Linked DNA regions of Rhodopseudomonas palustris. The protein of the gene in region 1 interacts with the protein of each later gene in a pairwise test. Links are inferred from orthologs where the notes say so. Each region holds a gene or a part of one and is shown on either strand. Other genes may lie near its edges. The genes, in order: FLL57_RS01005 and ptsN.

Region 1 (15,130 bases):
CGCCGGGCTCCTCCTCTATCTCACCTATGCGCTGCTGCGTCCGGAACGGTTCTGAGGAGAGAGCCATGACTCTGATCGGCTGGATACAAATTCTCCTGTTCGGCGCCGTCGTCGTGGCGCTGACGGCGCCGCTCGGCGCCTACCTGACCGCCGTGTTCGATGGTCGCCGCACGTGGCTGTCGCCCGTTCTCGTCCCGGTCGAGCGCGCGCTGTATCGCGCCGCGGGTGTCGATCCGCAGCACGAGCAGCACTGGCTGAGCTACGCGCTGTCGCTCCTGCTGTTCCACGTCGGCGGATTCCTGCTGCTCTATGCGCTGCTCCGGCTGCAGGCAGGACTGCCGCTCAATCCGGCGGCGCAGGGCGCGGTGGCCCCCGATCTGGCCCTCAACACCGCGATCTCGTTCATCACCAATACCAACTGGCAGAACTACGGCGGCGAGACCACGCTGTCCTACCTCACCCAGATGCTCGGGCTCACGCATCAGAATTTTCTTTCGGCGGCGACCGGGATCGTGCTGGCGGTGGCACTGATCCGAGGCTTTGCCCGTGCGTCGATGACGACGGTGGGAAGTTTCTGGGTCGATATCACCCGCTGCACTCTCTATGTGCTGCTGCCGATGTGCGTGCCGTTGGCGCTTTTCCTGGTGTGGCAGGGCGTGCCGCAGACGCTGGGGCCCTATGCCGAGGCGACGACGCTGGAAGGCGCGCGGCAGACGATCGCGCTCGGTCCGGTGGCGTCGCAGGTTGCAATCAAAATGCTCGGCACGAATGGCGGCGGTTTCTTCAACGCCAACGCCGCGCATCCGTTCGAGAACCCGACCGCGCTGTCGAATTTCGTGCAGATGCTGGCGATCTTCGTGATCGGCGCGGCAATGACCAACGTGTTTGGCCGCATGGTCGGTAACCAGCGCCAGGGTTGGGCGATCCTCGCGGCTATGGGCGTGTTGTTCATCGTCGGAGTCACGGTCTGCTACTGGGCGGAGGCCAACGGCACCCAGGCCCTGCACGCGCTCGGACTTGCCGGCGGCAACATGGAAGGCAAGGAAGTCCGCTTCGGCATCGCCGCCTCGGCCCTGTTCGCGGTGGTTACCACTGCGGCATCCTGCGGGGCCGTCAATTCGATGCACGACGCCTTCACCGCGCTCGGCGGCATGATCCCGTTGGTCAACATGGAGCTCGGCGAGATTGTGATCGGCGGCGTCGGCGCCGGCCTCTACGGCATGTTGCTGTTTGCTATCCTGACGGTCTTCATTGCCGGGTTGATGGTCGGCCGCACTCCGGAATACGTCGGCAAGAGGATCGAGGCGCGCGAGGTCAAGATGGCCATGCTGGCGATCCTGATCCTGCCGCTGATGATGCTGGGCTGGACCGCAATCGCCGTGGTGTACCCGCCGGCGGTGGCGTCGATGGCCAATGCCGGGCCTCACGGCTTCTCCGAGGTGCTGTACGCCTTCACTTCGCAGACGGCGAACAACGGCTCGGCATTCGCCGGGCTGAGCGGGAATACACCCTTCTACAACCTCGCGGGTGCGGTGGCGATGTTCGTCGGCCGGTTCTGGGTGATCGTGCCGGCGCTGGCGATTGCTGGCTCGCTCGCTGGCAAAAAATCGATCCGCGCGTCGTCGGGCACCTTCCCGACCACCGGTGCGCTGTTCGTCGGGCTGCTGATCGGGGTCATCCTGATCGTCGGCGGTCTGACGTTTTTTCCGGCGCTCGCCGTCGGGCCGCTCGTCGAGCACTTGGCGATGGCGGCGGGTCAAGTGTTCTAGGAGCAAGATCATGCAAGCTTCCAAACTCCGCAAGCGGGCGAGAAAGACCACACTGCTCGATCCCGCGATCATGTTGCCGGCGATCGGTCAGGCGTTCGTCAAGCTCGATCCGCGCACGCTGGTGAAGAACCCGGTGATGTTCGTACTCGAAGTCGTGACGGTGCTGGCCACGGTCTTGTTGATCCGGGACATGGCGACGGGCAACGGCGAGCTCGCCTTCGAACTCCAGATCGCGATCTGGCTGTGGTTCACCGTGCTGTTCGCGAATTTCGCCGAAGCGATCGCCGAGGGGCGCGGCAAGGCGCAGGCCGATACGCTGCGGCAGACGCGCGCCAGCACGGTCGCGAAGCGGTTGCTGATGCCCGGTAACAATGAACTCTTCGAGAGGGTCGCGGCCGAGCGTCTCATGGTCGATGATCTGGTGGTGTGCGAGGCCGGCGACGTGATCCCTGGCGACGGCGAGGTCATCGAGGGCATCGCTTCGGTCAACGAAGCCGCGGTGACCGGTGAGTCCGCGCCGGTGATCAGGGAGTCGGGCGGCGACCGCTCGGCGGTGACCGGCGGCACGACGGTTCTGTCCGACCGCATCGTGGTCCGCATCACCTCGCAGCCCGGTTCCTCGTTTCTCGATCGCATGATCAAGCTGGTCGAGGGAGCCGAGCGGCAAAAGACGCCGAACGAGATAGCGCTCAATATCCTGCTGGTCGGGCTCACCATCATCTTCGTGTTCGCCACCGCTTCGATCCCGAGCTTCGCCTCCTATGCGGGCGGATCGATCTCGGTGATCGTGCTGGTGGCGCTGTTCGTCACGCTGATTCCGACGACCATTGGCGCATTGCTGTCGGCGATCGGCATCGCCGGCATGGATCGGCTGGTGCGCTTCAACGTGCTGTCGATGTCGGGACGCGCCGTCGAGGCGGCAGGCGATATCGACACGCTGTTGCTGGACAAGACCGGCACGATCACCTTCGGCAACAGACTCGCCACCGAGATCATCCCGGTGCCGGGCGTCACCGAACAAGAAGCGGCCACTGCGGCGCTGCTCGCCAGCGAAGCCGACGAGACCGCCGAGGGGCGCTCCATCGTGGCGCTGGCGCAGGAGAAATATGCTGTAGCGCCGCAACCGGCGGACCAGCGAGCGAAGTTCGTTCCGTTCAGCGCCAATACGCGGTTGTCCGGCGTCGACAGTGGCGGCCGCCGCTTGCGCAAGGGGGCGATCGACTCGGTCTTCGGCTTCGTGCGGGAGCAATCCGGCAGTGAGGTAAGCGAGCCGCCGGCGTTCCGCGCCGCGGTCGACCGCATCGCCCGCTCCGGTGGCACGCCGCTCGGACTGGCGGAGGGAGGGAGACTGCTCGGCGTCATCCATCTCAAGGACGTGGTCAAGCCGGACGTCCGGGACCGTTTCGCCGCGCTCCGGCGGATGGGAATCAAGACGGTGATGATCACCGGCGACAATCCGGTGACCGCGGCCTCGATCGCATCCGAAGCCGGCGTCGACGATTTCATTGCCCAGGCCACCCCCGAGGACAAGCTGCGCTATATCCGTGGCGAGCAGGCGCAGGGGCGCCTGATCGCGATGTGCGGCGATGGAACCAACGATGCCCCCGCGCTGGCGCAGGCCGATGTCGGGGTGGCGATGCAGAGCGGCACGCAGGCCGCGCGCGAGGCCGGCAACATGGTCGACCTCGATTCCGATCCGACCAAGCTGATCGAGGTGGTCGAAATCGGCAAGCAACTACTGATGACCCGCGGCGCGCTCACGACGTTTTCGATCGCCAACGACGTCGCGAAGTATTTCGCGATCATTCCGGCGATGTTCGTGGCGTTCTATCCGCAGCTCGGCGCCCTCAATGTCATGGGTCTGTCGACGCCGCAGAGCGCCATTCTGTCTGCAATCATCTTCAACGCGCTGATCATCATCGCGCTGATTCCGCTGGCGTTGAAGGGCGTCACCTACCGGCCGATCGGCGCCGCGGCGCTGCTGCGGCGGAATCTTCTGATCTACGGACTTGGCGGCATCGTGCTGCCGTTTGTCGGCATCAAGGCGATCGACCTCGCCGTCACCGCGCTGCATCTCGTGTAAAGAGGAGGCCGTCATGTTGAAGGAAATCCGTCCCGCGCTGGTGGTGTTCGCCGTGCTCACGCTGCTCACCGGTCTGCTCTATCCGCTGGCGATCACCGGCGTTGCGCAGGTGCTGCTGCCGACGCAGGCCAACGGCAGCCTGGTCGAGCAGAACGGTCGGGTGATCGGCTCGGCGCTGATCGGTCAGGCGTTCACCGACCCGAGATATTTTCACGGCCGCCTTTCGGCCACCACCGCGCCGGACCCGCAGGACGCAACCAAGACCGTGCCGGCGCCCTACAATGCGGCGAACTCGATGGGCGCCAATCTCGGCCCGACCAGCGCGGCGCTGAAGGAACGGCTGGCCGCCGACGTCACGGTGCTGAAGTCCGCCAACCCGGGCGCCGCCGTACCGATCGATCTGGTGACCACCTCGGGCAGTGGCCTCGACCCGGACATTTCGCCGGAGGCCGCGCTGTTTCAGGTTGGACGAGTCGCCAAGGCGCGGGGCGTCGATGAGGGAAAACTCCGGGCGCTGGTCGACAGCCAAGCCCAGGGCCGCGACCTCGGCCTGTTCGGCGAACCGCGCGTAAATGTACTGAAATTGAACCTTGCGCTGGATAGGATGGGGCTCTGAACCGATCGAGGCGAGATGTCGAACGTGACCGCCACCGCCAGGGGATCGCCGGACGCGCTGCTGGAGCTGGCGCGCAAGGAGGGACGCGGCCGCCTGAAGATCTTTGTTGGCGCGGCGCCGGGCGTCGGCAAGACGTTCGCCATGTTGACTGCCGCGCACCACGAAAAGGCCGGTGGCCGCGACGTCGTCGCCGGGCTGATCGAGACCCACGGCCGCCACGAGACCGAGCGGCTGCTCGACGGTCTCGAAGTCCTGCCTCGGCACAGCATCGTCTATCGCAACCAGATGATGCGCGAGTTCGACATCGACGCCGCGCTCGAACGCCGGCCCGACCTGCTGCTGGTCGACGAATACGCCCACACCAACGTATCGGGCAGCCGCCATCCCAAGCGCTGGCAGGACGTCGACGAGTTGCTCGCCGCCGGCATCGATGTCTGGACCACCCTCAATATCCAGCACCTCGAGAGCCTCAACGACGTCGTCCTGAAGATCAGCAAGGTGCGGGTGCGCGAAACCGTGCCCGACAAGGTGTTCGATCGCGCCGACGAGATCGTGCTGGTCGACCTGCCGCCGGACGAACTGCTGAAGCGATTGGCCGAGGGCAAGGTCTATGTTCAGGACACCGCGGTGCGCGCGGTGGAGAACTTCTTCAAGCCGCAGAACCTCACCGCGCTGCGCGAACTGTCGCTGCGACGCGCCGCAGAACGGGTCGACGCGGCGCTGATTGAGCGGATGCAGGCGCAGGCGATTGAAGGGCCGTGGGCGGCGGGCGAGCGCATTCTGGCCTGTGTGGGGCCTGACCCGTCTTCGCCAGGAGTGGTACGTGCCGCAAAGCGACTCGCCGATCTGATGGATGCGCCATGGTTGGCCGTGACGGTGGAGCGGCCCGGTTCCAATCCGGATGCCGCCTCGCGCAAGCGCTGCGACGACGCGATCAAGCTCGCCGAAAGTCTGGGGGCCGAGGTTCATACCCTGACCGGCGTCGATTTTCCCGAGGAGCTGCTGCGTTTCGCCCGGTTCGAAAACGTCACCCAGATCGTGATCGGACGCGCAGAGGGCAGCGGGCTACGCGGCATGTTGTGGCCTTCATTGCCGCAGCAATTGGTGCGCCGCTCGCAGGACATCGCCGTGCATCTGGTGCCGCGGCAATCCGATCAGCGGCCGCTGCCGAGGGTGCCGCTGTCGGTACGGCTGAACGCATCGACGCCGGCCCATCTCCTGTATGCCTCGGTCGCGGTGGCGGGCGCAGTCGGTGTCGGCAAGCTGATCGTGGGGGCAGTGCCGACGCCGAATCTGTCGATCGTGTTTCTGATGGCGGTGCTGTTCAGTGCCATCAAGTCCGGGGTCGGACCGGCGATCTACGCATCCGTGCTGTCGTTTCTCGCCTATAATTTCTTCTTTATTCCTCCGGTCCACACCTTCACCATCGCCGAGCCCTACGAGCTGTTGGCGTTGATCATGTATCTGGTGGTGGCGTTCGTCGCTGCGACGCTGGCCGGGCGTCTGCGCGAACAGGTCCGGGTCTCGGCCAACCGTGTCCGGGCGATGCGGCGGTTGTATGAGTTCACCCGCCGGCTGTCGGGTCTCGCCACACCGGAGACGATCGCCGAAGGCGCGGCGAGCGAGATCTACGCGTCGCTGGCGCGCGGGGTCGTGGTGCTGCTGCCGGCGGGCGACGATCTCGAGCTGGCGGCGGCATGGCCGCCGGAAGACGAGCTGGATGCGGCGGCGATTACCGCGGCGCGCTGGGCCTACACCCACAATGAGCCCGCAGGCACCGACACCGGCACGCTGCCGATGTTACCATGGCGCTTCCTGCCGGTGCGGACGGGCCACGTCACCTACGGCGTGATCGGCGTCGGCCGCAACAAGGAGACGGCGCCGCTCGATGCCGAATCCCGCGCGCTGCTCGATACGCTGACCGAGCAGACTGCCGCGGCGCTGGAACGCGCCTCGCTGACACGCGAGATGGTCAGCGCCCGCACCGCCACCGAGACCGAGCGGGTACGCAATACGCTGCTGGCCTCGATCTCGCATGATTTCCGCACGCCGCTCGCCTCGATCCTCGGCTCGGCGACGAGTATGCTCAGCTACGGCGACAAGATCGATGCCGCCGGACAGCGCGACCTGCTGGGCAATATCCGGCAGGAAGCGGAGGCGCTCGACGAGATGGTTCGCAATCTGCTGTCGATCACGCGAATCGAGGCCGGTGCACTGGAGTTGCGCCGCGACTGGCTCGACCTTCGCGAGATCGCGGCGCGGGTAGCAGCGGCGGCCCGCCGGCGCGGGGCCCAACAACAAATCGAGATCGCTTTGCCCTCCGACCTGCCGCTGGTCCGCGCCGATGCGACGCTGGCGGAGCAGGCGGTCGGAAACGTAGTCAACAACGCGCTTCAACATACCGCTCCGGCGAGCCGTGTCACGATCGATGCCACCCTGTCGTCAGCGACCGTGGATTTGCGCATCACAGACGACGGCATGGGAATTGATCCGGCGGACTTGCCGATGCTGTTCGAGCGCTTCACCCGAAGGACGCCGGCCGGGCAGGACTCGACGCATCGCGGTCAGGGCACCGGGCTCGGCCTCGCCATCGCCAAGGGCATCATGGCGGCGCATGGCGGCGGGATAAGCGCCGAGAGTCCGGTCGATCAGGGGCGCGGCGCCCGCTTCATCCTCAGCTTTCCGCGGGAGGCGACCGAGCCATGAGCATCAAGCCGCGCGTGCTGGTGGTCGACGACGAACCGGCGATCCTGCGCTTCCTCAGGCCGGCCTTGGAAGCCAACAGCTACGAGATGGCGAGCGCCGCGACCGTCACCGATGCGGTCAAGCGTATCGCCGCCGACGCGCCCGATCTGGTGCTGCTCGATCTCGGTCTCGCCGATGGCGATGGCAAGGACGTCATCCGCCAGGTTCGCGGTTGGTCGGAGGTCCCCATCATCGTGCTGTCGGCGCGCGAGCGCGAGATCGAGAAGATCGAGTCGCTCGATCTCGGCGCCGACGACTACGTCAACAAGCCGTTCAGCATCGGCGAGTTGATGGCGCGGATGCGCGCAGCGCTGCGTCACCGACAGCGGCGCAACGCGGAGCCCCTGCGACTAAAAGTCGGCAGTATCGAGATCGATGCAGTGCGCCATCGCGTCGTCCGCGACGGAGCCGAGTTGAAGTTGACGCCGAAGGAATTCGAGCTGCTGTCGTTCCTGGCGCGGCACGCCGGCCGCGTGGTCACTCATCGGCAGATTCTCGCGGCGGTTTGGGGGCCGGCGCACACCTCGGATACGCAATATCTGCGAGTCTATGTCGGCCAGCTTCGCCAGAAGATCGAGGCTCGCGCCGACGAGCCGCAGATCATCCTGACCGAACCGGGCATCGGGTACCGCATCGGGGGCGACGACGAGCCCCGGGCCTAATCAGTCCGGATAGGACGGGAATGTCGGATTCCGCCTGGTATCGGCTTCGCCGGATCGTGCGGCTCGCCGCTGCATTTCCTTGATGCGTCCTGTTCAACCACGCCTGCTTCTGGCTGGCTCGAAAACCCCGCTATCCCTTCTTCCGCTGGAAGAACTTCATGAACGCGCTGACCGCTTCCTGCGATGTCATGCGCTCGCCGAACAGTTTGCTCTCCTGATCGATTCGGGCGATCAGCTCGTCCGGTGACGGCTTGATCAGCTTGCGCGAGATCGCCACCGCTTCGGCCGGCAGCGCGCAGATGTCGCGGGCGGCTTTCATCGCATCGGCCTCGGTCTGGCCGGGCGGCACCACCGCGTTGACGAAGCCGGCTTCTCGCGCCTGTTCGGCACTGAGCTTCTGGCCCATCACCAGCATCGCGAAGGCGCGCTGGTGGCCCATGGTGCGCGGCGCCAGCAGGCTCGAGGCGCCTTCCGGCACCAGGCCGAGCTGGATGAACGGCGTGGAGAACGTCGCGGCGGTAGAGGCCAGCACGACGTCGCAGTGAAACAGCATCGTGGTGCCGATCCCGATCGCCAGCCCGTCGACGGCGGCGATCAGCGGCTTCTGGTTGTGCGCCAGTGCGTAGAGAAAATCGGTCGCCGCCGTCACCCGCGGCGCACCGCTCTGGTCGGTGCCGGCTTTGAGGAAATCGTCGAGGTCGTTGCCGGCGGTGAACACGCCGGAGCCGCCGGTGATCACCAGACAGCGGACGGTGGGATCGTCCTGCGCCGAACGGATCGCATCGCTCATCCGGCGATACATGCCCTGCGTCAGGGCGTTCTTCTTTTCCGGACGGCGCATGGTGATCACGCGCACGCCCTCTTCATCGGCGACGATCAGATGCTCGGACATGATTTCCCCCAGGAACGGCCCGCTCGCGGTGGCGGGCTTCGGTATGGCCGCTTGCGCGGCGGATCAGGCTGACAGCACCGCTTCGGCACCGGCCACTGCTTCGGCGCTGTCGATCACGCTGCGCTCCAGCGCCGGGGCCTGGACGGCGACCGTCTCGGCGAAGAACCGCGCCAGCGCGACATAGCGCGACGGCGCGCTGATGCCGTCGAGATCGCGCGCCGCGAGCGCTTCAGCCGCCAGCGTGCAGCCGCCCAGCGTGGCGCCGAACAGGCGCAGGTAAGGCGTGGCGCCGGCCAGCGCATCGTTGGTGGCGCCGCCGAGCTTGTCGAGCAGATAGCGGCTGGTGCGATCGAGCGATTCCAGCGCCTCGCGCAGCCGCAGGCCGGTGAGGCCGAAGCCGGGGTCGTTCGACGCTTCGACACTTTTGACGATCAGCTTCAACTCGTCGAGCAGCGCGAACACCGAGGCGCCGCCATTGTTGCCGAGCTTGCGGGTGACGAGGTCGATCGCCTGGATGCCGTTGGTGCCTTCGTAGATCGGCGCGATCCGCGCGTCGCGATAGTGCTGCGCGGCGCCGGTCTCCTCGATGAAGCCCATGCCGCCGTGGATCTGCACGCCGAGCGAGGCGACCTCGATGCCGATGTCGGTGGAAAACGCCTTGGCAATCGGCGTCAGCAGCGCGCCGCGGGCGGCGGCGGCGGCTTTGACCTTGGGATCGGAGCTGCGCGCCGCGATGTCGAGCGCGACCGCGGTCGAATAGCAGATCGTGCGCGCGGCGCCGGTCAGGGCCCGCATCGTCAGCAGCGTGCGCTTGACGTCCGGGTGCTTGATGATCGGATCTGATCCGGAGCCGGTGCTGCCGATCGCGCGGCCCTGTTTGCGCTCCTGCGCATAGGCCAGCGCCTGCTGATAGGCGCGGTCGGCGATGCCGACGCCCTCGAGGCCGACGGCGAGGCGCGCCTGGTTCATCATCGTGAACATGCACTGCATGCCGCGGTTTTCTTCGCCGATCAGATAGCCGATCGCGCCGCCATTGTCGCCCATCGTCATGGTGCAGGTTGGCGAGGCGTGGATGCCGAGCTTGTGCTCGACCCCGCTCGGATAGATGTCGTTACGGGCACCGAGCGTACCGTCGGCACCCACCAGAAACTTCGGCACCAGGAACAGCGAGATGCCCTTGGTGCCGGCCGGCGCATCCGGCAGCCGGGCGAGCACGAAATGCACGATGTTGTCGGTCATGTCGTGATCGCCGTAGGTGATGAAGATCTTGCTGCCGAAGATCCTGTAGCTGCCGCCTTCGGCCCGCTCGGCGCGGGTGCGCAGCGCGCCGACGTCGGAGCCGGCCTGCGGCTCGGTGAGCTGCATCGTGCCGGTCCATTCGCCCGACACCAGCTTGGACAGATAGATCTGCTTCAGCTCGTCGCTGCCGTGTGTGTGCAGCGCATCGATCGCCGACAGCGTCAGCAGCGGGCACAGTCCGAACGCCATGTTCGACGACGCCCAGATCTCGGTGCACGCCGCATTGACCGCCATCGGCAGCCCCTGGCCGCCGAAATCCTCCGGCCCCGACACCGCGTTCCAGCCTGCGGCGATCCAGCGCTGATAGGCATCGGGCCAGCCCGGCGCGGTGGTGACCTTGCCGTGTTCGAGCTTGATGCCGTGCTTGTCGCCGACCCGGTTCAGCGGCGCCAGGATGTCGCTGGCGAATTTACCGGCTTCGTCGAGGACCTGCGCGGTGATCTCGCCGTCGTAGTCGCCGAAATGGCCGGCGGCGACCGCCGCTTGCAATCCCGCGCCGTGGTTCAGCGAAAGAAGGATGTCGTCGATCGGTGCGCGATAGGTCATGACAGTGTCTCGGCTGACGGAAGGATGCCGGCCTTTTTCCACGAAATGCCGCTCCTCTCAACCGTCCGTGGGGTCGCGATCGCCGGACGAGCCGGCCGGGGATCGCGATGTTGCGGCTGCGGCTGCGCGATCGGGCCGGATTTCGGGCTTTCGGCGGTTGAAAAGCCGCCTTTGTCTCGATAGACCGGCGGAGCCGAGGCGAATCCGCCGCCCGGCCGCAATGCGCGGGCCGGGATAGGCCTTTTTGGGGCGTAGCCAAGCGGTAAGGCAGGGGATTTTGATTCCCCCATGCGGAGGTTCGATCCCTCCCGCCCCAGCCAGATTGGTCTATTTTATTGATAATGTTGTGTTAAATTTCCGAGCTGGGGGGCTGATGCACAACCCTGCGACACAAATCCCAGATCGATGCCATGCTTCGGACGGTCGTGGATCGGCATCCATCCTCGACGCCTGCCGCAACAATCCTATCCATCCCTAGAAGCTGTCGGGTGACCTCGCAGTCCCTGGAAAATGATGTGTTGGTCACGTTTGCTGACCTATTTCGGAATCTCAATGTGCATGGAACGAGAGGGGCAGTATGAGCCTCACCATTTTATGCGTTCTAGAGGGATGCTCCAAAATCGCCGTTCGGAGCCAACTTCGATTACAGCCATCGGGCCAAAGGAAGCGCGGCTGATGCTGCAACGCACATCGCTGCCGAGGTAGCTAAGACGCGCTCAGTCCACGTCCAAACCCGTCGGTCATTGTCGGTCCATAAGCGGACATTAGCGGGTGGCTGAATTGCGAGACGGTTCTATTTCAACATCATCGATGATGGTGGAGGCAGTTCGTCTTGACGCGATCGTGGTGTGCGCCTCCAGCGCCGCGTCGTTGCTATCGCCTTGTACTTCCGCTCGGGAAACGCGATCCGTTTTGGTAACGGCGCTCAACGAGCTCGCATCAATGCGTCCATGAATTCATGGACGCTCTTCGACTTCGGCCGATCCGCCGGGAAAAGCAAAAGGGAGCGGACGACTAAGCTTGGTTCGAATGGCTTCAGGATTTGCTTGAACGATCGACGACGGAATGACGAGAAGGCGTTGTGATGGCGAAAGGGCTGGCTAGAACAGCGGAAGCCCAGTTGCGGTGGTGTTGATGCGAAACATTGCCCCGCGTTACTGGAGAAACTTTGCTGCCAAAAGGTGAGTTACGCGGGGCTCCGCGCTCGCGCTGAATCGGTGCACCTGATCCTGGAGGACGCGGTCGGCGTTGGTGACGCGTTCGTGCTGCCGGAGATGTTCGAGCCACGACGCCACCTTGAACACTTCGACGAACCGGCCGGGCTGCGCGGCGTCCTCGAAGACGTCCCACGCATAGGCGCCGTCGCGGCGGCGATGCCGGCTCAGCCGGCGGATCGCCTGGAGGAAGTCGTCGCGCTCGCCGGCCGCGACCTGGTACTCGACGGTGATCAGCACCGGGCCGCGATCGGCATCGGTGTCGAGCGTCAGCACCGGCGACGGCCAGTGCATCGACGGCGACAGATCGCTGTCGGCGCCGCCGCGTAGCTTCCAGCGCCAGGTCGCTGCGATCCCAAGTACCGCGCCAGCGGCGGCGGCAAAATGCGCGGCCGGCAGGCCGAACAGCGATGCGAGTTGGCCCCACAGCGCGCTGCCGGCGGTCATCGCGCCGAAGAATGTGGTGACGAACATTGCCAGGCCGCGGCCGCGCACCCAGTCGGGCAGCGCGACCTGGACCGAGACGTTGAGATTGGCCAGCACCGCGATCCACGACAGGCCGGCGATAACGCAGGCCAGCACAGCGAGTTCGACGCGGTGGACCGCGCCGAGCAGCGCGAGACAGAGTGCGGTGCCGAGCGTGCCGGCCGCGACCACGCGATCCGGTCCGAGCCGCGCCTTTAGCCACGGCAGCACGAACGCGCCGACGACGGCGCCGAGGCCGATCGCGCCGAGCAGGATGCCGTAGAGTTCGGGGCCGCCGGCGATACGCGAGCGGGCTACCAGCGGCAGTAGCGCCCAATAGGCGCTGGCGAAGAAGAAGAACGCGACCGCGCGCATCAGGGTTGCGCGCAGGTCAAGATTGTAACGAGCGTGGCGGAAGCCGATCACGATCGCGCCGAACAGGCGCTCCGGCGGCAGCCCGGTGGTGCGCGCCGCCGGCGGTCGCCACCACAGCAGCGCGCCGATCACCGCGAGATTACTGAGCGCGTTGATCCAGAACGGCGCGGCGATGCCGATCACCCCGATCACGACGCCGCCGAGCGCCGGCCCTATCGCGCGGCTGACGTTGACGCCGACGCCGTTACTGGTGACGGCCGAGCCGAGATCCGGCTTCGGCACCAGCAGCGGCACGATCGACTGCCAGGCCGGCGCCGCGAACGCCGCGCCCGCGCCGAGCAGGAAGGTGAACAGCAGCAGCAACACCGGGTCCATCCGGCCGAGCCCGACCAGCGTGGCGCTGGCGACGGCGAACACCGTCAGAACGATCTCGATCAGGATCAAGAAGCGACGCTTGTCGACGATGTCGGCGAGCGCGCCCGCCGGAATCGCGAACAGGAACATCGGCAGGCTGGACGCCACCTGCACCAGCGAAACCGTGAGCGGATCCGCCTCGAGACTGGTCATCAGCCAGCCGGAGGCGGCGTTGTACATCCAGGTGCCGATATTGGCGACGACGGTCGCGGTCCACACCACCGCAAAGGCGGTGTGACGAAACGCTGCCCACGCCGACGGTCGCGGCGTCGCCGTCGGCAGCTCTCCCTGCACGGTGCTCATCGGGTCCTCGCTTCGGCGGGCGGTACCGGTCGGTCATCGCAACGCGCCTTCGGTGGTCAAGCGTCGATCCGCGGCCGCACACGCCGCGAGCCCGCGCGGTACGCGGCCGCGGGCAGCCTAGCCGCCGGGGCCATGCGGCGATTGCAGCGCCTTGCCGCGGTTTGGACGTTTCCGTCGCGGAGGGACCGCAGGCGACGATCTGTCGCCCGCCGCCTGCCGACGGCGCCGCGGGTTCGTGCAATCGGTGACGGGTTCGTCCAAGCGATGCGGGCGCCGGGCGGGCATGATCGCGCCAACTCGTTTTCCATCGCCTGTCGGGCCGTCAACCTGGAGAGTCCTTCGATGTCGAAACTGGATATGCTCACCCCCGAGAACAGCGCGATCGCGCTGATCGACTATCAGCCCGCGATGTATCAGGGCGTGCAGTCGCACGACCGCTTGGTGGTGTTCAACAACATCCAGATCCTCGCCAAGGCAGCGAAACTGTTCAAGATCCCGACGGTGTTGACCACGGTTGCCAAGGATTCGTTCTCCGGCCCGTTCATGCCGGAAGTCACCGAGCTGTTTCCGAACCTCGACATCATCGATCGCACCTCGATGAACTCGTGGCTCGATCCGAACTTCCGCAAGGCCGTCGCCGCCACCGGCCGCAAGAAGTTCGTGATCGCCGGACTGTGGACCGAGGCCTGCGTGATGTTCCCGACGCTCGACATGCTGAAGGAAGGCTACGAGATCTACATCCCGGCCGACGCCTGCGGCGACCTGTCGATGGAGGCGCACAACCGCTCGATGGAGCGGGCGATCCAGGCCGGTGCGGTGCCGATCACCTCGTGCCAGTACGCCTTCGAGCTGCAGCAGGACTGGGCGCGCTCGGAAACCTATGAGGGCATGATGGATATCCTGCGGGCGCATTCGCCCTACGGCATCCAGGTTCGCTTCTCCAAATGGGCGCTCGGCGAGCACGCCTCCGAGGGCGGCAGCAAGGCCGCCTGACGCGACGCCGGGGGGCGCACGATGAAAGTCTATCTGCTGTCGCTCGCCGTCGGCCTGCTGGTCGGCGTGATCTACAGCGTGCTCAACGTGCGCTCGCCGGCGCCGCCGCTGGTGGCGCTGGTCGGGCTGCTGGGCATCCTCGCCGGCGAGCAGATCGTACCGGTGGCCCGCCAGATGATCGCCGGCCACGGCCTCGCCGCCGCGTGGCGGCAGGCGAAATGCGCGCCGCACATGTTCGGGATGCTGCCGGGTCGGGACGACGCCGGATCGCCCGAACGGTCCGCGCGCGCCAACGCTCCGGAGAAGCACTCATGACCGACGCACCCGATCTCATCCTGCATCGCGGCCTGTTCACGACGCTGGACCGGAGCAACCCGACCGCCAGTGCGGTGGCGATCGCGGACGGACGGTTCACGGCGGTCGGCCACGACCGCGATGTCTTGCCGCTCGCGGGTCCCTCGACCCGCGTGATCGATCTGAAGGGCCGGCGGGTGTTGCCTGGTCTGATCGACAACCATCTCCACATCATCCGCGGCGGCCTGAACTTCAACATGGAGCTGCGCTGGGACGGTGTCCGCTCGCTCGCCGATGCGATGAACATGTTGAAGCGCCAGGTGGCAATCACGCCGCCACCGCAATGGGTGCGCGTGGTCGGCGGCTTCACCGAGCACCAGTTCGCCGAGAAGCGGCTGCCGACGATCGACGAACTCAACGCCGTGGCGCCGGATACGCCGGTGTTTCTGCTGCACCTGTA
Region 2 (14,770 bases), 4.7 Mb from region 1 along the record:
TGACCAACAAGCCGCCGACCGAGAATTCCCGCGGTCTGCGGCTCGGCAACATGGTGCAGCTCCGCGATCTCTGGGCCGAGGAGATCGAGCAGGCACTCGCCGGTAAGAAGACCGCCAAAGAAGCCCTCGACGCCGCTGTGACGCGTGGCAACACGATGCTGCGACAGTTCGAAAAGACTGCGGTTCGTTAGCCGCGTTACCCCTAGCGTCATTGCCCCGCGAAAGCGGGGCACCCAGTACTCCAGAGCGTCTCGGCGAGACTGTCGGCGTCACGGAGTACTGGGTCGCCCGGTCAAGCCGGACGATGACGACGGAGTGCTTGTCGAGTCTTCCGGCCACAGGTAAGCAGCTGATCCATGCTCAAGCAGGCCGTCTTTCAGTCGAAGTTACTGCCCTATCTGCTGGTGCTTCCGCAGCTCGCGGTGGTGCTGGTGTTCTTCTATTGGCCGGCCGGCCAGGCGGTGATCCAGTCGTTCCTGATGCAGGACGCGTTCGGGCTGTCGACCGTGTTCGTCTGGTTCGACAATTATCGCGAGTTGCTCGCTGATCCGGACTACTTCGCCGCCATCCTGCGGACCTTCGCATTCTCCTTCGCGATCGCGCTGTCGTCGCTGTCGCTCGCGCTGCTGCTGGCGGTGATGGCGGATCGGCCGCTGCGCGGCTCGACGTTCTACCGCACCCTGCTGATCTGGCCCTATGCGGTCGCACCGCCGGTGGTCGGTGTGCTCTGGATCTTCATGCTCAATCCCTCGCTCGGCGTGATCGCCCACGGCCTGCGCGCGCTCGGGATCGACTGGAATCCGCTGCTCGACGGTCATCAGGCGGCGTTGCTGATCATCCTCGCCGCGGCCTGGAAGCAGATCTCCTACAACTTCCTGTTCTTTCTCGCCGGCCTGCAGGCGATCCCGGCCAGCGTGATCGAAGCCGCGGCGATCGACGGCGCGAGGCCGATGCGCAGATTCTGGACCATCATCTTCCCGCTGTTGTCGCCGACCATCTTCTTCCTGATCGTCGTCAATGTCGTCTACGCCTTCTTCGAAACCTTCGGCATCATCGACACCATGACGCGCGGCGGCCCGGCGAAGGCGACCGAGACGCTGGTCTACAAGGTCTACAGCGACGGCCTGCTCGGCGGCAATCTCGGCAGCTCGGCCGCGCAGTCGGTGATCCTGATGGGAATCGTTATCGCGCTCACTGCGTTTCAGTTCCGCTTCGTCGAGCGCAAGGTCAACTATTGATGGTCGAGCACCGCAAGTTCGGGAATCTGCTGCCGCATCTGGTGCTGTGGGCCGGCGTCCTGATCGTGGCGTTTCCGGTGTATCTGGCCTTCGTGGCATCGACCCAGGACAACGCCTCCATCGCCAACGGCCAGATGTCGCTGTTGCCGGGCGGGCATTTCCTCGAGACGTACACCAAAACGTTGTTCGTCGGCACATCGGGCACCACCCGCGAGCCGGTCGGCACCATGCTGTTCAATTCGATGGTGATGGCGATGACGATCGCGCTCGGAAAGATCGGGATCTCGATCATTTCGGCCTACGCGATCGTGTATTTTCGCTTCCCGTTCCGGATGACGATCTTCTGGCTGATTTTCATCACCTTGATGCTGCCGGTCGAGGTGCGGATCTATCCGACCTACAAGATCGTCGCCGACCTCAACCTGCTCGACAGCTACGCAGGCCTGACGCTGCCGCTGATTGCGTCGGCGACCGCGACATTGCTGTTCCGGCAGTTCTTCATGACGGTGCCGGACGAGCTTTTGGAGGCGTCGCGGATCGACGGTGCCGGCCCGTTCCGGTTCTTCTGGGACACCCTGCTGCCGTTGTCGCGCACCAACATGGCGGCGCTGTTCGTGATCCTGTTCATCCTGGGCTGGAATCAGTATCTCTGGCCGCTGCTGATCACCACGCGCGACGACATGCAGACCATCCAGATCGGCATCCGCAAGATGATCGTCACCTCCGACGCGCTCACCGAGTGGCCGGTGGTGATGGCCACCGCAGTGCTGGCGATGCTCCCGCCGGTCGCCGTGGTGGTGCTGATGCAGAAGCTGTTCGTGCGCGGACTGGTGGAGACGGAGAAGTAGCAACAGTGGCCAACGTCGTTCTTCGATCTGTCCGCAAGACCTATCCTGGTGGTTTCGAGGCGATCAAGGGAGTCGATTTCGAGGTCGGTGACGGCCAGTTCTGCGTCCTGGTCGGGCCCTCCGGCTGCGGCAAGTCCACGCTGCTGCGGATGGTGGCGGGGCTGGAAACGATCACCTCCGGCGAGATCGAGATCGGCGGCCGCGTGGTCAACCAAATCGAGCCGGCCGATCGCGACATCGCCATGGTGTTCCAGAATTACGCGCTGTATCCGCACATGAGCGTCTACGACAATATGGCCTACGGCCTGCGCAATCGTGGCACGGCCAGGGCCGAGATCGAGGCGCGGGTGCAGGAAGCCGCGCGCATTCTCGAGCTCGGCTCGATGCTGACCCGCAAGCCGCGTCAGCTCTCCGGCGGCCAACGCCAGCGCGTCGCGATGGGCCGTGCGATCGTCCGCCAGCCGAAGGTGTTTCTGTTCGACGAGCCGCTGTCCAATCTCGATGCCAAGCTGCGGGTGGCGATGCGGGTCGAGATCCGTAAGCTGCAGCGCCGGCTCGCCACCACCGCGATCTACGTCACCCACGATCAGCTCGAGGCGATGACGCTGGCCGATGTGCTGGTGGTGATGAACGCCGGGGAGGTTGAACAGATCGGTTCGCCCCTCGATGTCTACGCTCGGCCGGCGACCACCTTCGTCGCATCGTTCATCGGTGCGCCTCCGATGAACCTGATGCCGCTCGCGGACGATCTGCGGGCGCAGCTCGGCAGCGCGCCGCCGGAGGCCGGCATTCTCGGCGTTCGCCCCGAAGACCTGACGATCGTCTCGGGGACGGCGGGCAGTGGCGCTCTGGCGCTCGACGTCACGGTCGAGGCGATCGAGCGGGTCGGGCCCGAGACGTTCGTCTATGGGGCCCGGGGCGATCACCTGAACGAGCCGGTGGTGGTCGGCAGCCCGGAAGCGGCCGGCGCGGACCTCATCGTCCGCATCCCCGGGCAGGCGGCGCCGGGCATCGGGGAGCGCATTACGGTTACGGCGCCGCCGCCGAGCCTGCATCTGTTTTCCGCCGACGGCCGCCGCCGGATTGTCCGATAGGCCCCTAAGTCTCTGGCGTAATTCGCTGTTCCGACCTTCTTGCAGAGCCGTTCTGCACTGCCCATATTCGAATGGACCGGCCGGCAAGGTGCCGAACGGTCGATGGGGTGCCGCAAGGACCCCCTCAAAGTCGCTTCGAGAGGACTTTGTGATGTCTCGTGTTCCTTCGTTATCAAGTCCCTTCCTGCTGGGATTCGACGAGATCGAGCGTGCGCTCGACCGAGTCGTGAAAGGCGCCGACGGGTATCCCCCGTACAACATCGAGCGGTGCGAACGCTGCGACGGTGACCCCGAAAAGCTGCGTATCACGCTGGCGGTGGCCGGATTCACCCGCGATCAACTCGACGTCACGGTTGAGGAAAATCAACTGGTGATCCGCGGGCGGCAGCAGGATGACAAGGCCCGGCAATACATCCACCGTGGCATCGCCGCGCGTCACTTCCAGCGCACCTTCGTGCTGGCCGACGGGATGCAGGTGTTGGGAGCGGACATGAAGAACGGGCTTCTGTCGATTGACCTGATCCGGCCGGAGCCGGAGCGGGTCGTTAAGACAATCGCCATCACCGAACACGAATAATGGAACGAGTGGCGGACTCGACCGCTTAAGTCTTAGAGGAGTCGAGACCATGACTGAATCTGGTACTACGCATGGAAATGTGGGCGTCACGCCGGAGGCGCTGGCGCATCTTGGCGAAGGTCATATCGCCTATGTGAAGCAGATCCGCTCCGAAGACGTGCCCGGTCTGTTTCCGCAGGCCCCCGAAATCGCGCCCGGCCTCAAGCTGTTCGCGCTGCATTCGGCAGACGGCACGCCGATCATGCTGACCGACAGCAGGGAAGCGGCGATCGCGAATGCCTGGAGCCAGGAGTTGCAGGCCGTCAGCGTTCACTGAACGCTGATTGCACGGATGGTTACGCGACGCGGGGTGTCCGGTGACGGCGCTCCGCGCCCGCTGGCTACCGATGAGCGGCATTTTGCGCGAGGGCTCTTCATCAGCAAGCAACCGGATGCGTTGCGGCGCCGATCTCACCTAGCCAATAGCCTCGGCTATTCTGATCGACGACCTCCGCCGCTCGACGAGATCGTACGGACCAAGCCAGCTCGATCACAACAGATCGACCACGAGGCGCGATGCCGTCGTCGGTTGCTCAAGCCGCCGTCGCGGGCGGCAATGCGAGAACCGAATAGATCGCTTGGGAGTCGCGTGAGGCGCGAAGTTTTTTGGCGACGTCCTGATCGCGCAGCAGCCGGGCTATCCGCGCCAGCGCCTTGAGGTGATCGGCGCCCGCCCCTTCCGGCGCCAGCAGCAGGAAAACCAAATCGACCGGCTGACCGTCCATCGCTTCGAAATCGATCGGCCGCTCCAGTCGCGCGAACAGCCCGAACAGCTTCTCGAGCTTCGGCAGCTTGCCGTGCGGAATCGCGACGCCGTAGCCGACCGCGGTGGTCCCGAGCTTCTCGCGCTGCAACAGAACTTCGAAAATCGTGCGCTCGTTCTGGCCGGTCAATTCACTGGCGCGGGCCGCGAGTTCCTGCAGCGCCTGCTTCTTGCTGATCACCTTCAGCGCCGGGATGACGGCCTCGGGCGCGACAAGATCCGTAATCGTCATCAGGCGTTCCGAGGATGTTGCTGCGGTCCGGGGTGAAATAGGACGGCGGTGGGTTGCGTCAAGCGTTCGATCCGAGAGGCTTCGCACGATCCCCTGATCGCAACCGAAAACGCTCCGGAAATCATGATCCTAACTTAAGTCTAGCATTCCTGACGGCGGCCGTAAAATGGCGCCGTCGGCCCGCCGAAAAGCGGCGGACCATAGGCAGAGCGTTGGACGAGCGTCAATGCCTCGCGGCAAACCGCCTGTGCGGTTCCCGCGAGGCATCGCGATCAGCTCGCGGCGCCGTTCGGCACCGGCGGATCGATCCAGCCGATATTGCCGTCGGCACGACGATAGATGATGTTCACGCGGCCCGAGCCGCCGTGCAGGAACACCACCACCGGCGCGCCGGTGAGGTCGAGCTCGACCACCGCCTCGCTCACCGAGAGCCGCTTCATCGCGGTGGTGGCCTCGGCGATGATCACCGGGTTGTAAGCGTCTTCCTGATGTTCCTCGTCGCCGGGCGCCTCGATCACGTAGCTCGGCACGTCCACCGGCGTGCTGAGTTCGGCCAGAGCGTTGGCTTCGGCATGGGCCTTCCGCGCCGAACGATCCTTCAGCCGGCTCTTGTAGCGGCGCAGCCGCTTTTCGATCTGCACCAGCGCCTGATCGGCGCTCGCATAAGCGTCCGCCGCGTTGGCCTCGGCTTCCAGGGTGATGCCGGAATCAAGGTGCAGCGCACAATCGGTACGGAAGCCGAAACCGTCCTTGCTGAGCGTGAAGTGTCCCGAATAGTTGCCATCGAAATACTTGCGCAACACCTCCTCGGTGCGTTCGCTCACGCGGCCGCGCAGCGCTTCGCCGATGCTGATGCTCTTGCCGGATATCCGGATGGTCATGGCAGTCCTCGATTCGTCTTAGGGGAGGTGACACTAGTCAGAGCAGGGCCGCGCAATCAAGCTGGGGCGGTGTCGCGGGACCGGCTCGCGGCCGCCGACTGCGTACCGAGCATGTTCTGTTTGTCCCGGCGGCGCTGCACTGAAGAGGGGATACGCATCGCTTCGCGATACTTCGCGACGGTGCGACGCGCGATGTCGATGCCGGCTTCGCGCAGCCGGTCGACGATCGTATCATCCGACAGGATCGCCGACGGCTCCTCGCTGTCGATCAACTGGCGGATCTGGTGCCGCACGGCTTCGGCCGAGTGCGCTTCGCCGCCGTCGGCGGAAGCGATCGACGCGGTGAAGAAATACTTAAGTTCGAAAGTGCCGCGGTTGGTCGCCATGTATTTGTTGGCGGTGACGCGCGACACCGTCGATTCGTGCATCTGGATCGCGTCGGCCACGGCTTTCAGATTCAGCGGCCGCAGATGTTTGACGCCGTGGGTGAAGAAGCCGTCCTGCTGGCGCACGATCTCGGTGGCGACCTTGAGAATGGTGCGGGCGCGCTGATCAAGCGCGCGCACCAGCCAGGTGGCGTTCTGCAGACAGTCGGAGAAGTACGATTTGTCGCCGTCCTTGCGGATCGTCTTCGACAGCTCCGAATAATACGACTGGTTGACGAGTACCTTCGGCAACGTGTCGCTGTTGAGTTCGACCAGCCAGCCGCCGTCGGGGCCGGGGCGGACGAATACGTCGGGCACGATGGTCTGCACCCGCGACGAGCCGAATTTCAGTCCGGGCTTCGGATCGAGGTGGCGGATTTCGCCGATCATGTCGACGAGATCCTCGTCGTCGACGCCGCAGATCTTGCGCAAGCTGGCGACGTCGCGCTTGGCCAATAGATCGAGATGTTCGACCAGCGCCTGCATCGCCGGATCGTAGCGGTCGCGCTCGCGGAGTTGGATGGCGAGGCATTCGCTCAGGTTGCGCGCGCAGATGCCGGGCGGATCGAAAGTCTGCAGCACGTGCACGACAGCTTCGACTTCGGCCGAACTGGCGCCGAGCCGTTCGGCGGCGTCGCCCAGATCGGGCGGCAAGTAGCCGGCGTCGTCGACCAGATCGATCAGGTATTGCCCGATCAGGCGCTGCGACGGTGTCGTCACCGCGACGGCGAGCTGTTCGGCGAGATGATCGGCGAGCGAAGTCTCTGCGGCCACGAAGGCTTCGAGATTGTAGCCCTCGTCCGATGAGGCCCCGCCGCCCCATTCCGTATAGGAGGCCGGCGCGCTGTCCTGTGCGGCACGGGCTGCGGCTTCGGCGGGCTCTTCGGGGAATACGTTTTCCATGCCGGTATCGAGCGTCTGCTCGATATCGCTGCGGCTGCCGAGATCCCGGTGCATCCACTCTTCGGTGCCGGGCTCGAAGGCGCTTGCGCTTCCCGCCTCGACGAAGTCGGAGCTTTCACCACCGGCGTCGTCACCGCCGCTCTGGCTGAAATCGTTACCGCTCTCGCTGCCGTCCACCGCGGTCTCACCGGCCACCGGCGGCTCGCCATTGTCGCTGGCGCGATCGAGAAGCGGGTTCTTTTCGAGTTCGTCTTCGACGAATGCCGCGAGGTCGAGATTCGACAACTGAAGCAGCTTGATCGCCTGCATCAGTTGCGGGGTCATCACCAGAGACTGTGTCTGGCGGAATTCGAGTCGTTGCGACAGCGCCATGGTGGCCAAAACGGTAGTTGGTCCGTTTCTTGCTTACGCCTTTCCGGTGCGGTTGTACACGCCTTGACGAATGGGAAATTTGGAGTAGAGGCGGCGGCGCTTCGGCGGCGGCCAGGTCCGGTATCTTGGTAGTACGATCACGAGGTCGGATCGGTCCGGACCCGGAGATCATGGACTCCCTCGGTGCAAACCGCAACCGGCTTCACAGCCGGAACTCTTCGCCGAGGTAAAGACGCCTGACGTCCGGGTCGTTGACGATGTCTTCCGGCGTCCCCTCGGTCAGGATCTCGCCCGCATAGACAATGTAAGCACGGTCGGTAAGGCCGAGCGTTTCGCGGACGTTGTGATCGGTGATCAGAACGCCGATGCCGCGATTGGTGAGATGTCGCACCAGATCCTGGATGTCGCCGACCGCGATCGGATCGATGCCGGCGAACGGCTCGTCGAGCAGCATGTAGTTCGGTCGGCTCGCGAGCGCGCGGGCGATTTCGACGCGGCGGCGCTCGCCGCCGGACAGCGCGATCGACGGCGATTTGCGCAACCGCTCGATGTTGAATTCCTGCAGCAGATTGTCGAGCTGGGACTCGCGCTTGCGCTTGTCCGGTTCGACCGATTCCAGCACCGCACGGATGTTCTGTTCGACCGTGAGGCCGCGGAAGATCGAGGCTTCCTGCGGCAGGTAACCGATCCCGAGACGGGCGCGCTGATACATCGGTAGCTTGGTGACGTCGTGGCCGTCGAGTTCGATCGCGCCGTTGTCGGCCTTGATCAGTCCGGTGATCATGTAGAACACCGTGGTTTTGCCGGCGCCGTTCGGGCCGAGCAGGCCGACCGCTTCGCCGCGGCGGACATAGATGCTGACACCGCGCACGATCTTGCGGGTGCCGAAGCTCTTCTCGACACTGTGAACTGCCAGATAGCCGGATGGTGTCGGTGTCGCGGCCCGGGGTGCGCTCGCCTGTCGGGTCGGGGCCGTGGTCTGACGTGGAGCGGCGGCCGTCGGCGTTCTCTGCTGAGCCGCATACGCATCGCTGCGCGCGACCGGCGGGGCGTCGCGGACCGGCGCGGTCAGCAGATCGCCGACCTCGTCGCCGAGTCCGGTGATATCGGTTCGTGCGCCTGCAAACCCGGAAGCCTTCGGGCCGCGCCGACGGAACATGCCGCGAAGATCCACCATGCCGCTATCGAACCTGCCCAGTGACGCACCATGCCACCGTCATACGGGTGGCGCCGCAGCCGGTGCCGCGTGCCGGCACCACGGCGTTGTGGCGTTGCGACAGGGGCAAGGCTTCCCAATCGCTGTTACAGGCCTGCGGCATCCGGTTCAACATCGGTGCCCGCCGATCGTCGCGCCGGGTCACTTCGGCTTGCCCGAACCGGTCGGCGGCCCGAGTGGAAGCGGGCCGCCGCCATTTGTCCCCGACGATTGAAACAGGCCCTGGACCCGACCGCTGTCGGATTCCACCCGCGACACGCCGGTGGTCATGTCGACCATCAGCCGATCGCCGCGCACCACGTTGCGGGCCTGGGTCAGCACCACATTGCCGGTCATCGTCACGAGGTTGGTCTTGGTCTCGAACACCGCCTTGTCGCCGGTGACGACCTGGTCTTTCTGGGTGACGACAACATGGCCCTTGGCCTCGAGCCGCCGGATCGACGAGGCGCCGTCCGGCCCCGGCGCGGCCGCTGCCATCGGCTTGCCTTTGGCTCCCTTGGCCGGCGCCTGATCCTGATCGTAGAACACCACCAGGGTCTGCGAAGTCATCGTGGTGTCGCCCTGCACCACTTTGACGTTGCCGGAGAAGGTCGCTTCCTTCTTCTTGTCGCGCACTTCCAGCGTGTCGGATTCGATCTGGATCGGCTTGTCGCGGTTCTGCGAGAAGCCCTGCATCGCATTCGGCACGCCCTGCACGGCGCTCTGCGCCGCCGCCGGTTGCGGCCCCAGGGCCGACACGGCGATCATCGCGGCGCAAACCGCGGCGAGCGTGCCGCGGCGCGAACGGGGAAGGGCGGCAATTCTCATTGTCGGGCTCACCTCGCGGGGGCGCGCTGGCCGGAAACGGGAGCCGGCCGTTTGGCCGGGGCGGGAGGCGGGGCGGGCTGCGCCACAGGATCCGCGGCTGGCTCGGCCAGCGCTGCATTGTCGAGGTTCATCACCACGCCGCCCTCGAACCGGATCAGGTCGCCCTTTTCGGTGATGCGCATCCGCTGGCCGCGCAGCGTGCCGCCCTCCCATTTGACGTCAACCGGCGCGTCGGAGGTGACCGTGCCCTGACCCATGTCGACGTCAGCCTGCGTCATCCATGCCTCGGTGCCGGAGGAATTGTGCAGATAGACGTCCTTGTTGAGCTTCAGAAGCTGCGCCTTGGTCTGGAACTGCCCCTCGCGGGCCTCGATCACCACGGTCGACTGATCTTCGGACTGCACCTTGGCCCGCAGCGTGTGCAGGTCGACGTGATCCTGGCTGGTTAGATCCTGGGTGGCCGAGCGTGCCCACATTTCATAGGGGCGGCCATCATTGGTGAATCCGGCCATATGCGGCGATTCCATCGTGATCTTGGTGCCGGAGACCACCAGGTCGCCGATGTCGAGCGGCAGATTCGTCAGGTAGCGGAACGGGTTGAAGATCGAGATCGCGACGATCACCGCCATCGACAGCACCACCACCAGCGGCACCGCGACCCGCAGGGTTCGCACCAAGCGGCTGTGGCGCGCCGCTGCTGCGAAACGCGCCTCCATTCCGGCCTGATAGGACGACATTTCGACCGCCGTCACCGCTGCTCCCGAAGTTGTCTTGCGTCAGTTACGGAGCCTCGCACTCATGGTTTGGAGTGCCGCCGCCGGGTGCCGCCTCCAGTCTGCGACACATCCTTAAGCTAGTCTTAATTGCCCCGTCACGGGAGGGCCACGCCGGCCGATCGGACCGAGGGGCCCATCAGGCCGAGGAGTATGACCGAAACACGGCGCGCGATCGCGGAACACGGCTCTGAGCCCGTCCGCAATGCGTCCTGCCGGTTACGAGTGAGCGAAAATGTCCTCTTCGCTCCAGCCATCGAGGTCGAGCCGGGCGCGCACCGGGAGGAAGCCGAAGCAGGCCGCCGCCAGATCGGTGCGGCCTTCGCGTGCCAGCATGGTGTCGAGTTTGTCGCGCAGCGCATGCAGGTGCAGCACGTCGGAGGCGGCGTAGGCAAGCTGGGCGTCGCTGAGCGACTCGGCGCCCCAGTCGCTGGATTGCTGCTGCTTCGACAGGTCGATGCCGAGCAGTTCGCGCACCAGGTCCTTCAAGCCATGCCGGTCGGTGTAGGTGCGGGTCAGGCGCGAGGCGATCTTGGTGCAGTACACCGGCTGCGGCATCACGCCGAACGCCTTGTACAGCGCTGCCAGATCGAATCGGGCGAAGTGAAAGATCTTCACCACGGCCGGATCGCCGAGCAACTTCTTCAGGTTCGGCGCATCGGTCGCCCCTAGCGGGATCTGCACCACGTCGGCGCTGCCGTCGCCATTCGACAATTGCACCACGCACAGCCGGTCGCGATGCGGATGCAGCCCCATCGTTTCGGTGTCGATCGCCACCGAATGCGTATAGCGGGAAAGATCCGGCAGGTCGCCGCGATGCAGGCGGATCGTCATATGTCGCAAACCCTTGGCCATGGAAAAGGGCACCGAACGCCCCGAATCGGCCGCCAAACCTATCGCCCCGACCCGCGCGACGCGAGGGGCGGCGCCACCTCGCGGTGGACGTCTCGACCGATGACTTTGTAAGGAGATGCCGATGCGAGGAGAAGGGCGTGGGCAATGGTGCCCAGGAGAGGACTCGAACCTCCACGGTGTTACCCACTGGTACCTGAAACCAGCGCGTCTACCAATTCCGCCACCTGGGCCCGGGGCGCTTGATAGGGAGGCGTTACGGAAAAGTCAAATGCCTTCCGCTGACCAAATCCGCTGTACAGCGAAAGGTTGATGGCGTAACGCGAAACCGCCAGAATGTCCGCGAATTCCCGGACGTCAAAAGACGCTCCTCCGCGATCAGGATCAGCCCGCATGACTTCGAATCTCGACACGCTCGTCACGGTTTTCGGTGGCTCCGGCTTCCTCGGTCGGCACATCGTCAGTGCGCTGGCGCGGCGTGACTACCGGATTCGGGTCGCAGTGCGGCGGCCGGAGCTCGCCGGCCATCTGCAGCCGCTCGGCCGGGTCGGGCAGATCCACGCCGTGCAGGCGAATCTGCGTTATCCCGAATCGGTCGCGGCAGCGATGCGCGGTGCGCATGTGGCCATCAATCTGGTCGGCATCCTCGCCGAGGGCGGTGCGCAGAAATTCGATGCGGTGCAGGGCAACGGCGCCGCCTCGGTGGCGCAGGCGGCGGCTTCGGTCGGTGCCCGCATGGTGCACGTCTCGGCGATCGGGGCCGATCCGGATTCGCCGGCGCGTTATGCCCGCAGCAAGGCCGCCGGCGAGCGCGCCGTGCACGAAGCGGTGCCGCAGGCGACGATCTTCCGGCCCTCGGTGGTGTTCGGGCCGGAAGACCAGTTCACCAACCGATTCGCCGCGCTGGCGCGGATGTCGCCGGTGCTGCCGCTGGTCGGCGCCGACACCAAGTTGCAGCCGGTCTATGTCGGCGATGTCGCGACCGCGATCGCCGATGCGGTCGATGGGCTCGCCAGACCGGGCGCCGTTTACGAGCTCGGCGGTCCCGAAGTACTGACGATGCGCGAGATCATGCGCATCATCCTCCAAATCACCGACCGCAAGCCGCTGCTGCTGCCGTTGCCGTTCGGCCTCGCCAGCCTGCAGGCGATGCTGCTGCAATTCGCTCCGGGGGCCTTCAAGCTGACGCCGGATCAGGTGAGGATGCTGGAAGTCGACAACGTGGTATCCGAAGCCGCCACCAAGGCTGGCCTGACCCTCCAGGGTCTCGGCATCCAGCCCGATTCGATGCAGGCGGTCGTGCCGTCCTATCTGTGGCGGTTCCGCAAGACCGGGCAATTCGCGCGCAAGACCGCGTGAGCAAATCGTAACGCGGCGTCTTCGGGCGCCGCATTTCGGCTCCGAGAGCCGATCGCTACATCCCGAGCGCCAGCGCGATCAGGCCGAGCGTGCCGACGATCACGCGCCACCACGCGAACAGCTCGAAGCCGTGGCGGGTGACGTAGGTCAGGAAGGTCTTCACCACGATGATCGCGGTGATGAACGACACCACGAAACCGATCGCCACGATGGTGAGATTGTCGAAGGTCATCTCGCCGCGGCTCTTGTAGAGATCGTACACGAAGGCGCCCAGCATCGTCGGAATCGCCAGGAAGAATGAGAACTCGGCCGCTGAGCGCTTGTCGGTGCCGAGCAACATCGCCGCGACGATGCTGGCGCCGGACCGTGACACGCCGGGGATCATCGCGGTGCATTGCGCGCAGCCGATATAGAAATAGGTTCGCAGCGGGAACGCCGTCGCGTCGTGATAGCGCGGCTTCAGCTCGAGCTGGTCGACCCACAACAGGATCGCACCGCCGACGATCAGCGAGAAACACACCACCCACGGATTGAAAAGGAAGTGCTTGATGTAGCCGCCGGCTGCGGCGCCGATCACCGCGGCGGGTAAAAACGCCAGCAGCACCCCGATCACGAACCGACGCGCGGCGGGATCGCTGAACATCCCGAGCGCGATTCGCCACAATTTCACGAAATACAGCGCCAGAATCGCCAGGATCGCACCGAGCTGAATCAGCACGGCGAAGGACTTCCAGAAATCGCCTTCGCCGAGATTGAAGAACCGTCCTGCCAGCAACAGATGGCCCGTAGATGACACCGGCAAGAATTCGGTCACACCCTCGATGATCCCGAGAATGACGGCTCTGATGATATCGGTGAGCATGGAATCGTCCGCTGAAAGGGATCGGTCGTCCGCGAGGCTGGACCTTGTGGCCTATTCCCCACCATGCCGCAACGGCAAAAATCCGACCTTCGGTGCCTTGCCTCGCCGCAGCATGCGACTAGGTTGGCGCCCGCACGAAGGGCGTGTCCGGCGCGATCCGCCACGGTTTGTTAAGCTCTTCGAAACTATCTAGGTCAGCATGTACACCCTCTTCCACCACCCGTTCTGCCCGTTGTCGCGGTTCATCCGCCTTGCGCTCGGGGAACATGGTCTCGATCTCAGATTGGTGGAGGAACGGTCCTGGGAGCGTCGAACCGCGTTCCTGGCGCTGAACCCGGCTGGAACCACGCCGGTGCTGGTCGCGGAGGGGCGGCCGCCGGTTCCCGGCGCCGGAGTGATCACGGAGTTTCTCGACGAGGTGCACGGCCCCGAGCTCGGTGATCGCCGGCTGCTGCCGCAGTCCACCGCAGAGCGTATCGAGGTGCGGCGGCTGCTGTCGTGGTTCAACGACAAGTTCTTCGAGGAAGCCTCCGGCCCGCTGATGACCGAGCGGATCTACAAGCGCTTCATGAGCGAAGAAGATGGCGGCGGTCCGCCGGCGATGGACGTGATCCGTGCCGCCAACGCCAATGTGCGCTACCATCTCGCCTATATCGGCTGGCTGGCGCGCACCCGGAACTTTCTCGCCGGGGATCGCATGACTTACGCAGACCTCGCCGCAGCCGCGCATCTGTCGGCGATCGACTATCTGGGCGACGTGCCATGGATCGAGGACGAGGCGGCAAAGGCCTGGTACGCACGGATCAAGTCACGCCCGTCGTTCCGTCCGCTGCTGAGCGAATGGCTGGCGGGGGTGCCGGCGTCGCGCACCTACGTGGATCTGGATTTCTGAGCCCCGCTGCCGGCCCCTCGGAGTCGCGAATAGGCGGCGCTGCTTGGCGCGCGCAGCTCGCCGATCAGGCTTACGCTCTCGGTTTCGATGCCTTCGGCGTCTGCGCCCCCGATTCGATTCCGGAAGCTCCGGCGCGTCTGCGCGCCTTTCTCGACGCCGGCTATCACGGCGAGATGGCCTGGCTTGCCGATCGCCCTGAACGGCGGTCCGATCCCCGGGTGATGTGGGGCGAGGTTCAAAGCGTCATCCTGCTCGGCTTCAATTATGGTCCGGATGTCGACCCGCGCGGTGTGCTGACGCAGAAGGATCGCGCTGCGATCTCGGTCTATGCGCAAGGCGACGATTATCACGACGTGATCAAGGCCCGGCTGAAGCAGTTCGCGCGCTGGCTGGTCGCCACTGCCGGCGGTGACGTGAAGGTGTTCATCGATACTGCCGCGGTGATGGAAAAGCCGCTGGCGCAGGCCGCAGGTCTCGGCTGGCAGGGCAAACACACCAATCTGGTGTCGACTGGCCGCGGCTCCTGGATGTTTCTCGGCGCGGTGTTCACCACGCTCGATCTGCCGCGGGACGCGGCCGAGCACGATCATTGCGGCTCGTGCCGCGCCTGCCTTGATGCCTGCCCGACCGCCGCGTT

Evidence for each region.
Region 2: the proteins of FLL57_RS01005 (region 1) and ptsN interact in binary tests that used the Escherichia coli proteins (3 or more experiments, as listed by UniProt). The link is inferred for Rhodopseudomonas palustris from one-to-one orthologs.

What each region holds. Positions count from the first base shown.
Region 1 is NZ_CP041387.1:209,839-224,968, forward strand. What follows is about bases 4,163-7,374. They hold FLL57_RS01005 (sensor histidine kinase), read left to right. Parts: upstream 4,163-4,483; coding sequence 4,484-7,174; downstream 7,175-7,374. Other genes in these bases: FLL57_RS01000 (K(+)-transporting ATPase subunit C), read left to right, coding at 4,163-4,468; FLL57_RS01010 (response regulator), read left to right, coding at 7,171-7,374. In the rest of the region: FLL57_RS00985 (K(+)-transporting ATPase subunit F), read left to right, coding at 1-55; potassium-transporting ATPase subunit KdpA, read left to right, coding at 66-1,769; potassium-transporting ATPase subunit KdpB, read left to right, coding at 1,780-3,852; more of FLL57_RS01000, read left to right, coding at 3,866-4,162; more of FLL57_RS01010, read left to right, coding at 7,375-7,875; FLL57_RS01015 (crotonase/enoyl-CoA hydratase family protein), read right to left, coding at 8,006-8,767; FLL57_RS01020 (acyl-CoA dehydrogenase), read right to left, coding at 8,831-10,612; FLL57_RS01030 (MFS transporter), read right to left, coding at 11,767-13,383; FLL57_RS01035 (hydrolase), read left to right, coding at 13,726-14,376; FLL57_RS01040 (XapX domain-containing protein), read left to right, coding at 14,398-14,691; FLL57_RS01045 (amidohydrolase), read left to right, coding at 14,688-15,130. UniProt on the Escherichia coli protein: Member of the two-component regulatory system KdpD/KdpE involved in the regulation of the kdp operon. KdpD may function as a membrane-associated protein kinase that phosphorylates KdpE in response to environmental signals.
Region 2 is NZ_CP041387.1:4,878,843-4,893,612, forward strand. Bases 3,061-5,912 are described here. They hold ptsN (PTS IIA-like nitrogen regulatory protein PtsN), read right to left. Parts: upstream 4,792-5,912; coding sequence 4,330-4,791; downstream 3,061-4,329. Other genes in these bases: FLL57_RS22495 (sn-glycerol-3-phosphate import ATP-binding protein UgpC), read left to right, coding at 3,061-3,180; FLL57_RS22500 (Hsp20 family protein), read left to right, coding at 3,332-3,757; FLL57_RS22505 (DUF1150 family protein), read left to right, coding at 3,807-4,073; hpf (ribosome hibernation-promoting factor, HPF/YfiA family), read right to left, coding at 5,064-5,672; rpoN (RNA polymerase factor sigma-54), read right to left, coding at 5,729-5,912. Also shown: sn-glycerol-3-phosphate ABC transporter substrate-binding protein UgpB, read left to right, coding at 1-191; sn-glycerol-3-phosphate ABC transporter permease UgpA, read left to right, coding at 357-1,238; sn-glycerol-3-phosphate ABC transporter permease UgpE, read left to right, coding at 1,238-2,086; more of FLL57_RS22495, read left to right, coding at 2,092-3,060; more of rpoN, read right to left, coding at 5,913-7,372; lptB (LPS export ABC transporter ATP-binding protein), read right to left, coding at 7,575-8,549; FLL57_RS22530 (LptA/OstA family protein), read right to left, coding at 8,730-9,395; LPS export ABC transporter periplasmic protein LptC, read right to left, coding at 9,404-10,147; FLL57_RS22540 (ribonuclease D), read right to left, coding at 10,388-11,002; FLL57_RS22550 (complex I NDUFA9 subunit family protein), read left to right, coding at 11,414-12,379; FLL57_RS22555 (undecaprenyl-diphosphate phosphatase), read right to left, coding at 12,435-13,241; FLL57_RS22560 (glutathione S-transferase family protein), read left to right, coding at 13,441-14,133; tRNA epoxyqueuosine(34) reductase QueG, read left to right, coding at 14,082-14,770. UniProt on the Escherichia coli protein: Seems to have a role in regulating nitrogen assimilation.